DNA from 3 places in the Nonomuraea sp. AD125B genome. Region 1 is predicted to be linked to each of the others. Evidence: predicted binding sites of a transcription regulator. Region 1 holds the regulator's gene; each other region holds the start of a gene.
The links. Region 1 encodes HrcA, which represses chaperone genes, less so after heat shock. Its sites were predicted from a motif close to TTGGCACTCTCNNNNNGAGAGTGCCAA; they were not measured.
Positions count from the first base shown of each region.

Region 1 (5,339 bases):
GTCGGTGCCGGGGCGGGGGCCGTGCATTCCCGGCACGTACGGGCCGCCGGGGGGCTTCGCGTAGCCGTAGCCGGGCGGGGGCTGCTGCTGGTAGCCGTAGCCGGGCTGCTGGCCGTAGCCGTAGCCCGGCTGTGACGGGGGCTGCTCGCCGTACCCGTAACCGGGCTGCTGACCGTACCCGTAGGCGGGCTGGGACGGGGGCTGCTGCCCGTATCCGTAGCCGAGCTGGGAGCCGGGCTGCTGCCCGTATCCGTAGCCGGGCTGGGAAGGGGGTTGCTGGCCGTACCCGTAACCGGGCTGGGAGGGCGGCTGCTGGCCGTAGCCGTAGCCCGGCTGCTGGGGGACGGCCGACGGCGGGACGTACCGGGTCGCGTCGTCGTCCGGCGGCGGGGCGTGGGGATCCTGGCTCATCATGTCTCCGTAACGAAGTCGATCAGTTCTTCGACCCGGCCGAGCAGTTCGGGCTCCAGGTCGGTGAAGGTCGAGACGGCGCCGAGGATGCGCCGCCAGGCGTCGGCCGGCTCCAGGCGCCAGCCCAGGGCGGCGATCACGCCCTCCTTCCACGGCACCCCGCGCGGCACCTCGGGCCAGGCGGGGATGCGCAGCACGGACGGCTTGACCGCCTGCCAGATGTCGACGAACGGATGCCCCACGACGAGCACGTCCGGCGAGGTGATCTCGGCGGCGATCCGGCTCTCTTTGGAACCGGGGACGAGGTGGTCCACGAGGACCCCCAGCCGCCGCCCCGGTTCGGGGCCGAACTCGGCGACGATGTCCGGCAGGTGGTCGACGCCTTCGAGGTATTCGACCACGACCCCCTCGACCCGCAGGTCGTGGCCCCAGATCTTCTCCACGAGCGCGGCGTCGTGCACGCCCTCGACGTAGATGCGGCTCTCCCTGGCCACGCGGGCCCGCAGCCCCTCGACGGCGATGGAGCCCGACGCGCTGCGCCGGGGGCCTTCGGGGGCGGCGGCCGGCGCGGGGCGCACCAGGGTCACCGGCCTGCCCTCCAGGAGGAACGCGGCCGGCGCCAGCGGGAACAGCCGCCGCCTGCCGAACCGGTCCTCCAGCGTGACGGCCTCCTTGTCGCAGGCCACCACGGCGCCGCAGAAGCCGCTGTCGGCGTCCTCCACGACGAGATCCGGCTCGGCGGGCACCTTCGGAATCTTGCCCTTGCCGGGCCGCCGCCAGTTACCCGCCAGAACATCACCGTCGTACACAGGGGGGACCGTAGCAAATCACCCGGCGGCCGCAAGGCGCTTGCGCGCGGAGGAGCGGCGCACCAGGACCACGATGGTGGCGATGATCGCGAGCAGGATGCCCGCGCCGGGGATCGCGAGCAGCGCGACGACCCCGCCGACCACCCCGCCGGCGGCGGACGACAGCGGCTTGCCGACGCCGTACTTGACCGCGGCCGACTCCTCGTTGCTGCAGGTGAGCTGGTAGTCGCCCTTGGCGGGCGCGTTGACCACGAGGATCTGCTCCCACACGACGCCGTTGACCGTGACGGTCTGCGAGCCGCCGGTCTTGGCCAGCTTGGCCTGCCCCGATCCGCCGGCGATCTGGCACGAGTATGTGACCGGCGTGTCGGAGGAGAGGTAGACGGCGGGCTTGTCGGCCGGGTCCACGGTGACGGTGACGTTCTCCCCCGAGGCGAACGTCTTGGTGGGCGCGAGGTCGTTCACGCCGCCGGCGACGCCGTTCACGAAGAGCACGATGCCGAGGACGCCGCAGAGCACGGCCACGATCCAGGCGCCGCCGACCCACCACAAGCTGGGTTTGATGGCTTTGGAATCGATTCGTGGTGGGAACTGTGGTTGTTGGCCGTATTGTCCGTACTGAGGCGGCGGACCATACGGCTGCGGAGGCGTGCCGTATCCCGGCTGCCCACCGTATCCGGGCTGCGGCCCGTATGCGGGCTGGGAGCCGGGCTGCGGGCCGTATCCGGGCTGAGGCGGGAATGGCTGATGGTGGTACGGACCCTGTCCGGGCGGTGGCCCGTACGGGGGCTGTGCTTCGTCCGACATGTCCGCAAGTGTGAAGCCTGTCGCTTGTAAGACGCTAGCAAGAGGATGGGAGCCGGTGTCATCGCACCCTGTGGGCGAGAGCCGTACACTTGGCACTCGGGAACACAGAGTGCTAGGCACCGCGTTTTCCCTACGGGCAGAGGCAGGAGGTGAGCACGTGCTCGACGAACGGAAGCTGGCGGTGCTCCGCGCCATTGTCGAGGACTACGTGTCCACCAACGAACCGGTGGGCTCCAAGGCGCTGGCCGAGCGCCACAATCTGAAGGTCTCCCCGGCGACGGTCAGGAACGACATGGCCGCGCTGGAGGAGGAGGGCTACATCACCCAGCCGCACACGAGTGCGGGGCGGGTGCCGACGGACAAGGGCTACCGCCTGTTCGTCGACCGGCTCTCGCAGATCAAGCCGCTGTCCGGCGCCGAGCGCCGGGCGATCGAGACGTTCCTGGCCGGCGCCGTCGACCTGGACGACGTGGTGATGCGCACGGTGCGGCTGCTCGCGCAGCTCACCCGGCAGGTGGCCGTCGTGCAATACCCCACGCTCACCCGTTCGACCGTCCGGCACGTCGAGCTGGTGCCGCTGAGCGAGCGCCGCGTCATGCTGGTGCTCATCACCAACACCGGCCGCGTCGAGCAGCGCGTCGTCGAGCTGCCCGAGGCGCTGGAGGACACCCGCATCGCGCACCTGCGCGCGGTGCTCAACTCCGGCCTCGACGGCTGCCAGCTCAGCAGCGTTCCCGAGCTGGTCGCCGACCTGCCGGAGCGGCTGCCCGTGGAGGACCGCCCGGCCGCCGCCACGATCTTGTCCGTGCTGCTGGAGACCCTGGTGGAGCGGTATGACGAAAAGATCGTTTTCGCGGGTGCGGCCAACCTCGCCGGAGCGGACTTCTCCGTCGGCCTGCGCGACGTGCTGGAGGCGCTGGAGGAGCAGGTCGTGCTCATGCGGCTGCTCGGCGAGACCTCCCCCGACACCCCGTCCGCCCTCACCGTACGGATCGGCTCGGAAAACCCCTACCTCCAGGGCACATCCGTGGTCGCGACCGGATACGGTCTTGGCGACAACCAACTCGCCCGGCTCGGTGTGCTGGGTCCCACCAGGATGGACTATCCCGTGACGATGGGCGCCGTGCGCGCGGTGGCTCGCTACGTCAGCCAGATCCTGGCTGCATCATAAGAGGTCGATAAGTGGCAAACAGCGACTATTACGCCACCCTCGGGGTGCGGCGTGACGCGAGTCAGGACGAGATCAAGAAGGCATACCGCCGGCTCGCCCGCGAGTTGCACCCCGACGTGAACCCCGATCCTGACACCCAGGAGCGGTTCAAGGAGATCACGCAGGCCTACGAGGTGCTGTCCGACCCGAACAAGCGCCAGATGTACGACCTGGGGGGCGACTCCTCCTTCGCCGGCGCGGGAGCGGGCGCCGGGGGCTTCGGCGCCGGCTTCCCGTTCAGCGACATCATGGACGCCTTCTTCGGCACCGCCGCGGGCGCCCGTGGCCCGCGCTCGCGCGCCCGCCGGGGTCGCAACGCCACCATCCGGGTCGAGCTCGACCTGCGCGAGACGGCGTTCGGCACCACTCGTGAGCTGGTCGTCGACACGGCCGTGGTGTGCGAGGTCTGCCACGGCGCCGGCGCCTCGCCCGGCACCCACCCCGACACCTGCGACATGTGCAACGGGCGCGGCGAGATCTCCCAGGTCACCCGCTCGTTCCTGGGCCAGGTCATGACCTCGCGGCCGTGCCCGCAGTGCGGCGGCTTCGGCACCATCATCCGCCACCCCTGCCAGGAGTGCTCGGGCGACGGCCGGGTGCGCACCCGCCGCACCATCAAGGTCCGCATCCCGGCGGGCGTCGAGGACGGCACCCACATCCAGCTCGCCGGCGAGGGCGAGGTCGGCCCCGGCGGCGGCCCGCCCGGAGACCTGTTCCTGGAGATCGTCGAGCGCGCCCACGAGATCTTCGAGCGGCGCGGTGACGACCTCCACTGCACCGTCCAGCTCCCGATGACGGCCGCCGCGCTCGGCACGGTGCTCGCGGTCGAGACGCTCGACGGCACCGAGGAGGTCGACGTCCGGCCCGGCACGCAGTCCGGCCAGGTCATCACCATGTTCGGGCGGGGCGTGCAGCGCCTCAACGAGTCCGGCCGGGGCGACCTGCTCATCCACGTCAACGTCGAGACCCCTTCGAAGCTCGACGCCCAGCAGGAGGACCTGCTGCGCGAGCTGGCCAGGCTGCGGGGCGAGGAGCGCCCGCCGGGCAAGTTCGCGCCGGGCCAGCAGGGTTTCTTCTCGCGCCTGCGCGACGCGTTCAACGGCAGGTGACGTGAGCGTTCCGGTGTTCATCGCCCCCGAGCTGGGCGACGGTCCGGAGCTGACGCTCGACGGCCCCGAGGGGCGCCACGCCGCCTCCGTGCGCCGTCTGCGGGCCGGCGAGCGGGTCGATCTCACCGACGGGGCCGGCCGGGTCGCCGAGTGCGTGGTGCGCGAGGCGTCCAAGGACGCGCTCGGCCTGGACGTGCTGCGCCGCTACGAGGTGCCGGCCCCGCGACCGCGGCTGACCGTGGTCCAGGGGCTGCCCAAGGGCGACCGGGGCGAGCTGGCCGTCGAGATGATGACCGAGGCCGGGGTGGACGTCATCGTCCCCTGGTCGGCCTCGCGCAGCATCGCCCAGTGGAAGGGCGACAAGGTCGCCAAGGGTCTCGGCCGCTGGCGGGCGACCGCGCGCGAGGCGGGCAAGCAGTCCCGCCGCTTCCACCTGCCCGAGGTGAGCGAGCCGGCCACCACCGCGCGGGTGGCGGAATTGCTGGCCGGGGCGGCGCTCGGGCTGGTGCTGCACGAGGAGGCGGCCGAGCCGCTGTCGAAGGTGGCGCTGCCGGCCGAGGGCGACATCGTGGTGGTCGTCGGGCCGGAGGGCGGCGTCTCGGACGAGGAGCTCGACCGGTTCAAGGCCGCGGGGGCGGCGCCGGCGCTGCTCGGGCCGACGGTGCTGCGCACGTCCACGGCGGGGGTGGCGGCGGCGGCCGTGCTGCTCACGCGCACGGGCCGGTGGTGAGCCGCCGGTCGACACCTGGTGCTAAGGGGTGGTGCCGCCGCCGGTCTCGATGAGCGGGGTGGCGATCTCGGCGGGGCTCTCGCTGATGCTGTCGGCCGGGCACTGCTCGGTGGGGCACGTCGAGGGCTGAGCGGCGGGGTCGGCCTCTGTGGGCGCCGGCGACGCCGACGTGGCCGGGCAGTCGTCGCCCGGGGTCGCGGCCACGGGCGGGCAGGTGGTGGTGGTCTCCGTACGCGGGGTCGGCGACGGCCGGCTCGTGGACC
Region 1 is NZ_JBGLOU010000013.1:201,446-206,784, reverse strand. It holds gene ACBR40_RS31810 (DUF4870 domain-containing protein) at 1-411, opposite strand, end outside; gene ACBR40_RS31805 (DUF3097 domain-containing protein) at 411-1,220, opposite strand; gene ACBR40_RS31800 (hypothetical protein) at 1,239-1,772, opposite strand; gene hrcA (heat-inducible transcriptional repressor HrcA) at 2,185-3,198, shown strand; gene dnaJ (molecular chaperone DnaJ) at 3,210-4,346, shown strand; gene ACBR40_RS31785 (16S rRNA (uracil(1498)-N(3))-methyltransferase) at 4,348-5,076, shown strand; gene ACBR40_RS31780 (hypothetical protein) at 5,098-5,339, opposite strand, start outside.

Region 2 (5,339 bases), on a different contig from region 1:
ACTTTGGTCCTGCCGTCGCTCTGTCCTGCCGCGAGTGCGGCGCCCGTTACCCGCTCGGGCCGAGCTTCGCGTGCCTGGAGTGTTTCGGGCCGCTCGAAGCGGCCTACGAGTTCGGCCGGGTGACCCGCGAGGACATCGCCGCGGGCCCGGCCAACATCTGGCGCTACCGCTCGCTGCTCCCGGTCCCCGCCGACGTGGCGACCAAGCCCAACATGAACCCCGGCTGGACGAAGCTGGTCAGGGCGGGCAACCTCGGGCGGGCGCTCGGCATCAAGTCCCTGCACGTCAAGGACGACTCCGGCAATCCCACCCACTCCTTCAAGGACCGGGTGGTCGCCATCGCCGTCGAGGCGGCGCGCAACTTCGGCTTCCACACGCTCTCCTGCTCCTCCACCGGCAACCTCGCGGGCGCGGTGACCGCCGCAGCGGCGCGGGCCGGGCTCGACGCCTGCGTGTTCATCCCGGCCGACCTGGAAGAGGCGAAGATCGCCATGGCCCGGGTGTTCGGCGGCAAGCTGATCGGCATCGACGGCACCTACGACGAGGTCAACCGGTTCTGCTCCGAGCTGATCGGCGACCCGCTGGGCGACAAGTGGGGGTTCGTCAACGTCAACCTGCGGCCCTACTACGCCGAGGGCTCCAAGACGCTCGCGTACGAGATCGCCGAGCAGCTCGGCTGGCGGCTGCCTGAGCAGATCGTCATCCCGATCGCCTCGGGCTCGCAGCTCACCAAGATCGACAAGGGCTTCAAGGAGCTCATCGCCTTGGGCCTGGTCGAGGACACCCCCTACAAGGTCTTCGGGGCGCAGGCCGCCGGGTGCTCGCCGGTGTCGGCGGCGTACAAGGCGGGGCACGACGTCGTCCAGCCGGTCAAGCCCAACACCATCGCGAAGTCGCTGGCGATCGGCAACCCGGCCGACGGCCCGTACGTGCTGGACATCGCCCGGCGCACCGGCGGGGCCGTCGAGGACGTCACCGACGCCGAGGTCGTGGCCGCGATCAAGCTGCTGGCCTCGACCGAGGGCATCTTCGCCGAGACCGCGGGCGGCGTCACCGTGGGCGTGCTCAAGAAGCTCGTCGAGGCGGGGCGGCTCGACCCCGAGGCGGAGACCGTGGTCCTCAACACCGGCGACGGCCTGAAGACGCTGGACGCCATCGCCGGCGAGTCGTCGCGGCCCACCGCCGTGATCAAGCCGTCTCTCGACGCGTTCCGCGCGGCTGTCTGACAACCAGGAAAGGCGAGATAACCATGAGCGTTACTGTTCGGATTCCCACCATTCTGCGCACCTACACCGGCGGAAACGCGGAAGTGAGTGGCGAAGGCGCGACTCTTCGTGACGTGCTCGCCAAGCTCGATGCCGACTACCCGGGCATCGGCGCGAGAATTCTGGATGAATCGGGCAAGATTCGGCGTTTTGTCAACGTTTACGTTGGGGAAGAGGACGTCCGTTTCGCCGAGGGCCTGGACACCGCCGTCCCTCAGGGCGCGCAGATCTCCATCATCCCGGCGGTCGCCGGCGGCTGAGTGCCCGTACGACTCCACGGAAGGCGCCCCAAGCGGGCGCCTTCTGCTTTTCGGGCCTATTCAAACGTTGAAGTACCCGCACTGCGAACAAATGCGTCTTTCGTGGATTGACTCTGTTGCCAAACCCCTTGCCACAGGTATGGTCGAGGCGATCGTCTGGCTGTTTTGTCGTTAAGTCGGACGATTACGGGTCTCGCGGTGGAATGGGCGAGATCCGTAGCCCCAGTAAGAGGAGTCGGAAGTGGCGCAGGGCACCGTCAAGTGGTTCAACGCGGACAAGGGCTACGGCTTCATCGCGGTAGACGGTGGTAAGGATGTATTCGTCCATTACTCCGCGATACTGATGGACGGGTACCGATCTCTCGAGCAGGGCCAGCGGGTCGAGTTCGAGATCACGCAGGGCCAGAAGGGACCGCAGGCCGAGTCTGTCCGCTCGGTCTGATTTACGTCACCTGGTATGCACCGGCGGGGCCCGTGCGGCAGCGCAGTCCGTACGAGCCCGCCACCCTCGTAGTCGGCGATCGACGGCGGGCCACACGGTGAGCGGCCCGCCGTCCCTACGTCGATCGGCTGACCTGCGCGGAGGCCCCTCCAGAAGGTCGTTCGCTTGCACTCGGCAGGGTAGAGTGCTAAACAGTCGTTGGCACTCTGTGTGGCAGAGTGCCAATAACTCGGGATCGAGACGATGGGGTCTGCCGAACGGAGATGCAGTCCCTGGCCGTCGCGGGCGTCGGCTCGGTCCAGGACAAGCCACCCTGCATCTGGGAGGTCTAGCCTTATGGCAGCCAAGATGATCGCGTTTGACGAGGACGCCCGGCGCGGTCTCGAGCGCGGTATGAACCAGCTCGCTGACGCCGTCAAGGTGACCTTGGGCCCCAAGGGCCGCAACGTCGTGCTGGAGAAGAAGTGGGGCGCCCCCACGATCACCAACGACGGTGTGTCCATCGCCAAGGAGATCGAGCTCGAGGACCCTTGGGAGAAGATCGGCGCCGAGCTGGTCAAGGAAGTCGCCAAGAAGACGGACGACGTCGCGGGCGACGGCACCACCACCGCCACCGTGCTCGCCCAGGCGCTGGTTCGTGAGGGCCTGCGCAACGTCGCCGCCGGCGCCAACCCGATGGCCCTGAAGAAGGGCATCGAGGCCGCCGTCGAGCGCGTCAGCGAGGAGCTCTCCAAGCTGGCCAAGGACGTGGAGACCAAGGAGCAGATCGCCTCCACCGCCTCCATCTCCGCCGCCGACCCCGAGATCGGCTCGCTCATCGCCGAGGCGATGGACAAGGTCGGCAAGGAAGGCGTCATCACCGTCGAGGAGAGCAACACCTTCGGCCTGGAGCTGGAGCTCACCGAGGGCATGCGGTTCGACAAGGGCATGGTGTCGATGTACTTCGTCACCGACTCCGACCGCATGGAGGCCGTCCTCGAGGACCCCTACATCCTGATCGTCAACAGCAAGGTCTCCGCCAACAAGGACCTGCTGCCCCTGCTCGACAAGGTCGTGCAGTCCGGCAGGCCGCTGCTGATCATCGCTGAGGACGTCGAGGGCGAGGCCCTGGCCACCCTGGTCGTCAACAAGATCCGCGGCCTGTTCCGCTCCGTGGCCGTCAAGGCCCCGGGCTTCGGCGACCGCCGCAAGGCCATGCTCAACGACATCGCCATCCTCACCGGTGGCCAGGTCATCGCCGAGGAGGTCGGTCTCAAGCTCGAGAACGCCACCCTCGACCTGCTGGGCCGCGCGCGCAAGGTCGTCGTCACCAAGGACGAGACCACGATCGTCGACGGCGCCGGCGACGCCGAGCAGATCTCCGGCCGGGTCAACGAGATCCGCGCCGAGATCGAGCGCACCGACTCCGACTACGACCGCGAGAAGCTCCAGGAGCGCCTCGCCAAGCTGGCCGGCGGCGTGGCCGTCATCAAGGCGGGCGCGGCCACCGAGGTCGAGCTCAAGGAGCGCAAGCACCGCATCGAGGACGCCGTGCGCAACGCGAAGGCGGCCGTCGAGGAGGGCATCGTCCCCGGCGGTGGCGTGGCGCTGCTGCAGGCCGGCGCCAAGGCGTTCGACAAGCTGGAGCTGGCCGGCGACGAGGCCACCGGTGCCTCGATCGTGAAGAAGGCTCTGGAGGAGCCGCTCAAGCAGATCGCGGTCAACGCCGGTCTCGAGGGCGGCGTCGTGGTGGAGAAGGTCCGCAACCTCACTCCGGGCGAGGGCCTCAACGCCGCCAGCGGCGAGTACGTCAACATGTTCGAGTCGGGCATCATCGACCCGGCCAAGGTGACGCGCTCCGCGCTGCAGAACGCCGCCTCCATCGCGGCGCTCTTCCTCACCACCGAGGCTGTCATCGCCGAGAAGCCCGAGAAGGCCGCTGCCGCTCCCGCCATGCCGGGTGGCGGCGACATGGACTTCTAGGTCTGTTCGCTCGCGAAGCCGAAGCACAAGAGCGGCCCGGATCTTCCGGGCCGCTCTTGTGCATTGACGGCGTGTTCGTGTGCGTTGACCGCGGTCAGACGCCGTAGACCGGGACGATGTGGCCGCGGGCCAGCGTGTTGGCCGTGATGTTGAAGCCGACCACCGCCGGGCTGGCGTCGCCGTCCACGCCCAGCTTGTCGACGCCGAGGGCGTGGACGGTGAAGACATAGCGGTGCGGGGCGCCGGGCGGCGGGGCCGCGCCGCCGAAGGCCTTGGCGCCGTAGTCGTTGCGGGCGTGGGCGGCACCCTCGGGCAGCCCCTTGAAGTCGGGGGCGCTGCCCGCGCCCGCGGGCAGCTCGGTCACCGAGGCCGGCAGGTCGAACAGCACCCAGTGCCAGAACCCGCTGCCCGTGGGGGCGTCGGGGTCGTAGCAGGTGACGGCGTAGCTCCGGGTCCCTTCGGGCGCGCCGGACCAGCGGAGCTGGGGCGAGACGTTCTGGCCCGTCATGCCCCAGTCGTTGAAGACGTGCAGGTCGCTGAGCCGCTCGCCGTCCTGGATGTCGTCGCTCTCGACCACGAGCGCGGGAACCGACGGCAGGTGTTCATGGGGCAGCGGTGCTGGCACGGCATCCTCCTAGGTAGGCAAGCGTTCCTGATCGCCATCCTAGAAGCGGCCGGGCCGGTCGCCGGTCATGGCGTCGCCGGTTCCCGCGCGGGGCGCGGTCACATGGCGAGCTGCGCCGGCAGGGGCTTGTCGTGCAGGACCGTGAGCGAGGTCACCGCACGGGTCAGGACGACGTACAGCCGGGCCAGGCCGCGGGGCTCGGCGGCCACGATGTCGGCGGGCTCGACCACGATCACGTGGTCGTACTCCAGACCCTTGGCGAGCGTGGCGGGGACGACGAGCAGGCGGTGCTCGCCCTCCGGGGCGTCGGGGTCGAGCACGGAGTGCGGACGGCCGGACAGCGCCCGCGAGACCTCGCCGACCAGCGCGTCCGGGACAATGACGCCGATCGAGCCCTCCTGGGCGAGGGCCGCGTCGGCGGCCTCCGCCACCGAGCCGCCCGGGCGGATGTTCAGCGAGCCCGCGCCGGGGCGCAGGGACCGCGGCGCGGCCAGTCCGGGGGCGATGGACGGCAGCAGCCGGGCGGCGAAGTCGAGCACCTCGCGCGGCACGCGGAAGCCGAGCGTCAGCTCGGTCACCTCGCCCTCGGCCTGGCCGAGGTGCTGGAGCACGCTCTCCCACGAGCTGGTGGACCAGGGCGTGGTGCCCTGGGCGAGGTCGCCGAGCACGGTGGCCGAGCCGTTGCGGCAGCGGCGGCCGAGCGCCCGCAGCTGCATCTCCGACAGGTCCTGGGCCTCGTCCACGACCAGGTGGCCGAGCGAGGGGGTGCGTTCCATGAGGTCGCG
Region 2 is NZ_JBGLOU010000007.1:29,062-34,400, forward strand. It holds gene thrC (threonine synthase) at 1-1,226, shown strand, start outside; gene ACBR40_RS19530 (MoaD/ThiS family protein) at 1,250-1,525, shown strand; gene ACBR40_RS19535 (cold-shock protein) at 1,767-1,967, shown strand; gene groL (chaperonin GroEL) at 2,304-3,929, shown strand; gene ACBR40_RS19545 (YbhB/YbcL family Raf kinase inhibitor-like protein) at 4,024-4,554, opposite strand; gene ACBR40_RS19550 (AAA family ATPase) at 4,653-5,339, opposite strand, start outside.
Region 2: the regulator HrcA is predicted to act here: its motif matches at 2,166-2,192, upstream of groL (chaperonin GroEL).

Region 3 (5,339 bases), on a different contig from region 1:
GCGGCAACGCGGACAACACCGCGATGCAGACCTCCTGGGCCACGTCATCGGCAATGTGATATTGCCCAGAAACCCTGCCCAGCCTGGCGCGGCAATAGCGCACCACCATCGGACGCAACTCGCCGAGCAGGGATTCGATCGCGCTGCGATCCCCCTGTACGGCGAGGCTCGTCAGTTCCCTTAGGTCGGAGTCATCCGTCCGTGCCGGAAGTCTCGACGCGAGCCTTACCCCAATTTTGGCGTCGGCGACGCTTCCCTCGCTCACGATAGGCATGATGCCCTCACTGATCCGGCCTGTCGTCATGGCGAACGGCTACGGATTGGTCACATTGACGCGACGATAACGGGGAGTAATCGACTGATCACACTAAGCCTTTAGGCTGGCATAATGTTTCACCTGATAAGCCGAAATGCGCGACAATTGTCAGAGACCGACGCTTATCACGCACTGCCGGTTTACGCCATTAGTCCACCTTTTCCGACACTTCCCCAACCGAACGTAACTCCGCCCTCGGCCTCTAACGAGACTCGTCGCCGCCGTCGGCGTCCTCGCCGCCGAGGTCCAGGAGCTCCAGGTAGCCCTCGACGGCCTCCCACAGATGGTGTTCGGGGTAGCGGCCGATGCCGCGGTGGTCACGGCGCCACTTGCGGTCCCAGTAGGAGCGGTGCACCTCACGCAGGTGTTCGAGCGCCGCCTCCCGCTCCTCGGCGGTGCGTGCCCGTACGTCCTGGGCGCTGCCCGGGGTCTCGCGCCGCAGCAGGGCGGTGCGGCGGTCGCGGAGGGCGTCGAGCACGTCCTGGTCCGTCCCCTCCTCCACGGACCAGAACCGCACCGGCTCCCTGATGTGGTGGTTCCACACCGGGTCCCTCCGGGAGCGCCACCAGTAGGCGATCCCGCCCTTGTCCAACTCCAGGAAGTCCACGAGCCAGGCCGTGCCGGGCGGCTGGGAGCCCCAGGTCACCTCCTCGGGCGGCAGGTTCAGCACGAGGACCACCTCAAGGGCGTCCACCGGGTCGGCTCCCTCCAGCAGCCCTCCGAAGACGTACGCCGCCCGCAGGAACGGCTCCGCCGCCGCCACCCGGCGCGTCTGGTCGCACGTCTCGGCGAGCCGCCGCAGCCGCTGCACCGCCCGCCGGTACTGCATCCCGCCACCTCCCGCCGCCCAGCGTACGCACCCGCCGAGCCCGGGGGCTCGCCGGAGGCCCGGAGACGCGAAGCCCCCGAGACGCAAGCCCGGAGACGCAAGGGCCCGGAGACGCGAACGAGTGCTCCGGAGCCCCGAAAGCCCGAGACGCGAGGGTCCCGGAGACGCGAGGGTCCCGGAGACGCGAGGGTCCCGGAGACGCGAAAGCCGCTGGGACACCGGAGCCCCGGAAACCGCCGCGGCCCGCCTCCCCCTCCGCCCGAAGGCGGCAGCGGGACGCGGGCCGTGACAGGTGAAGCGGAAAGAAGGCCGATCAGTGGCCGTGGCCGTGACCGTGGCCCTGGCCGGCGGCCGGAGCCTCCTCCTCGGGCTTGTCCACGACGAGCGCCTCGGTGGTGAGCAGCATGCCCGCGATCGAGGCGGCGTTCTGGACGGCCGAGCGGGTGACCTTGACCGGGTCGATGACGCCCTGGCCGATGAGGTCGCCGTATTCGCCGGTGGCGGCGTTGAGGCCGTGACCCGCGGACAGCTCGGCGATCTTGTGCGTGACGACGTAGCCCTCAAGGCCGGCGTTCTCGGCGATCCACCGGGCCGGCTCGACCAGCGAACGGCGGACGATGCCGACGCCCGTGGCCTCGTCGCCGCTCAGGCCGAGGTCGTCGAGCTCCTTGCCGACGTGGATGAGCGCGGAGCCACCGCCGGAGACGATGCCCTCCTCGATCGCCGCGCGGGTGGCGGAGATCGCGTCCTCAAGGCGGTGCTTCTTCTCCTTGAGCTCGACCTCGGTGGCCGCGCCGACGCGCAGCACGCACACGCCGCCGGCGAGCTTGGCCAGGCGCTCCTGCAGCTTCTCGCGGTCCCAGTCGGAGTCGGACTGCTCGATGGCGAGCTTGATCTCCTTGACGCGGTCCTCGATGGCCTGCGCGTCACCGGCGCCGTCGACGATGGTCGTGGTGTCCTTGGTCACCACGACGCGGCGGGCGGTGCCGAGCACCTCCAGGCCGACGTGCTCCAGCTTGAGGCCGACCTCCTCGCTGACGACCTGGCCGCCGGTGAGGATGGCCATGTCCTGCAGCATCGCCTTGCGGCGGTCGCCGAAGCCGGGGGCCTTGACGGCGACGGAGGTGAACGTGCCGCGGATCTTGTTGGTGACCAGGACGGCCAGGGCCTCGCCCTCGACGTCCTCGGCGACCACGAGCAGCGGCTTCTTGGTCTGGGCGATCTTCTCCAGCAGCGGCAGGAAGTCCGCGATGGAGGAGACCTTGCCCTGGGTGAGCAGGATGTAGGCGTCCTCCAGGACGGCCTCCATGCGCTCGGGGTCGGTCACCATGTAGGCCGACAGGTAACCCTTGTCGAACTGCATGCCCTCGGTGAACTCGAGCTCCATGCCCATGGCGTTGGACTCTTCGACGGTGAGGACACCGTCCTTGCCCACCTTGTCGAACGCCTCGGCGATCAGCTCGCCGATCTTGGCGTCCTGGGCGGAGATGGTGGCGACGTTGGCGATCTCGTTCTTGTCGCCGACCTCGCGGGCCACCGAGAGCAGCTTGTCGCTGACCGCCTTGGCGGCCTTGTCGATGCCGCGCTTGAGCGACAGCGGCGAGGCGCCGGCGGCGACGTTGCGCAGGCCCTCGCGGACCATGGCCTGGGCCAGGACGGTCGCGGTGGTGGTGCCGTCACCCGCGATGTCGTTGGTCTTGGTGGCCACTTCCTTGGCGAGCTGGGCGCCGAGGTTCTCGTAGCGCTCCTCCAGCTCGATCTCACGAGCGATGGTCACGCCGTCGTTCGTGATCGTCGGCGCACCGAACTTCTTGTCGATGACGACGTTGCGGCCCCGCGGGCCGAGGGTAACCTTCACGGCGTCCGCGAGGGCGTTGACGCCGCGCTCCAGGGCGCGCCGCGCGTTCTCGTCGAACTCCAGGATCTTCGCCATGCTGAAAGTCCTCTCCTGGCGTCGAAAGCCCCGGCCGCCCTAAAGCGCCCGGGGCTCGACGCATCCGGCCTACTTCTCGATGATCGCGAGAACGTCGCGGGCGGAGAGCACGAGGTACTCCTCGCCGTTGTACTTGACCTCGGTGCCGCCGTACTTGCTGTAGAGGACGATGTCGCCCTCGGAGACGTCGAGCGGAATCCGCTTCTCGCCGTCCTCGTCCCAGTTGCCCGGACCCACCGCGAGGACTCGGCCCTCCTGCGGCTTCTCCTTGGCGGTGTCAGGGATGACCAGGCCGGAAGCCGTGGTCTGCTCGGCCTCAAGCGGCTGAACCACAATGCGGTCGCCGAGCGGCTTAACGGGAACCTTGGTGGCGGTCGTCACGATCGGACCTCCCCTTCAGATGTGAATGATCAGAAGAGGCGACCAGCTGGGCCTGCCGTCGCGGGTGTCAGACCTGCCTCGTCGCACGTTGGCACTCTCAAGGGGAGAGTGCCAACAGGAAACATATGCAAGAGGGCCTTGACAGTCAACACGAACGCGTCCGCGTCTGCTGACAGCGATCGGAACAACGGGTGTCGATCAGGCGTACGAGCCCTCGGTGAGCTCGGCGACGATCCCCGGCCGGGTCGGGGTCCAGCCGAGCTCGCGGCGGGTGCGCGGCGCGCCGACCCGCTGGCCGAGGGCCAGGGCCTCGGCGAATCCGGCCCCGAGCGCCTTCGCGGCCTCCTCCAGCGGCCAGGGCTCGGCGACCTCCTTGACGCCGGCCGCGCGGGCCGCCGCCTCGGCCACGTCCGTGAGCGGCACGGCCTCCTCGCTCACGCCGTGGTAGACCGCCGCCCCGCCGCGCTCCACGACCGCCGCGACGAGCTCGGCGAGGTCGTCCACGTGCACGAAGGTCCAGGTGGGCGCCGTGCCGTCGGCCGAGACGTACACTCCGGTGCCGCGCTCGGCGGCCAGGCCGCGAAGGAGCGCGGGGATGCCGGAGCCCCTGCCGTGCACCACGCCCGGCCGTACGACGGAGCCGCCGCCGCCGAGCACCACTCGCTCCACCTCGTCCCGGTACGCCACGAGCGGAATCGGCCGGGCCGGGCTGTCCTCGTCGCCCCCGTCGACCGCGCCGAGCACCCACACGCCGCTCAGGTACACCATCCGCGCCCCCGCGGCGGCCGGGACACCCGCGACGGCGAGGTCGGTCTCACGGTCGCCGGTGAGCTGCCCGGCGTGCACGACGACCTCGACACCCGGCTCCAGTGCCGCCTGCAGCGCGGCAGGGTCCGACAGGTCGCCGTACCGCTCGCCCGACGCCGCCGGCACCCGCCTCGCGCCGTCGGCCGGCGGGCGTACGTACGCGATCACCTCGTGGCCCCCCGCGACCAGCCGCTCCACGACGGCCGCCCCGATGTAACCGGTCGCGCCGATCACCAGAACCCGCATCACTCTCACCTCAAAAAGTTCGACATCGAAGTCTTCCACGCCGAAGATAGCGCCAGGCGTCGAACATTTCAATGTCGTAGGATCGAGCGCATGGACGAGGCGATCGACGCGGTCGACGAGATCATCGGCCAGTGGGCGCGGGCGCGGCCCGGCGTCGACGTGTCCCCCACGGGCGTGGTCGGCAGGGTCACGCGCGCCTCCCGGCTGCTGGACCGCGCCGCCAGGGAGTTCCTGGCCGAGCACGGACTGGAGGCGTGGGAGTTCGACGTGCTCGCCACGCTCCGGCGCGCCGAGGACGTCCGGATGTGCATGAAGGACCTTTCGGCCGCCGCCATGGTGAGCCCCGGCGCGCTCACCAACCGCATCGACCACCTGCTCGACCGCGGGCTCGTCGATCGGTGGCCGGCCCCGGGCAACCGGCGGATGACGTTCGTCGGGCTGACCGAAGAGGGCCGGCGGGTGGCCGACGACGTGCTCGAACGGCACGCGGCCAACGAGGCCCGGCTGCTGTCCGGGCTCTCCGCGGACGACCAGGACGCCCTGGCCGCCCTGCTCCGCAAGCTCCTGCTGTCCCTGGGCGACACCCCCGCCGTCTCGTGCGCCGCCGGGGACGCCGCCGCGACCACTACGGAGACCGTCACGAGCGGCGTCACGAGGGGTTCCGCGACGCGATAACGTCGGGCAACGTGGACCTCGACGCCTTCCGACAGCTCCTGACCTCCCGCGGCCGGCAGGCGCTCGCCGAGGCCGTGGAGCTGACCGCCACGGGGGCCGATCCCGTCGCCGCCGCCACCAGGCTGCGCCGCACGTACGACGCCGCGCTCACC
Region 3 is NZ_JBGLOU010000014.1:39,584-44,922, forward strand. It holds gene ACBR40_RS32570 (sigma-70 family RNA polymerase sigma factor) at 1-274, opposite strand, end outside; gene ACBR40_RS32575 (hypothetical protein) at 519-1,145, opposite strand; gene groL (chaperonin GroEL) at 1,459-3,078, opposite strand; gene groES (co-chaperone GroES) at 3,148-3,462, opposite strand; gene ACBR40_RS32590 (NAD-dependent epimerase/dehydratase family protein) at 3,658-4,512, opposite strand; gene ACBR40_RS32595 (MarR family winged helix-turn-helix transcriptional regulator) at 4,603-5,187, shown strand; gene ACBR40_RS32600 (methyltransferase domain-containing protein) at 5,199-5,339, shown strand, end outside.
Region 3: the regulator HrcA is predicted to act here: its motif matches at 3,548-3,574, upstream of groES (co-chaperone GroES).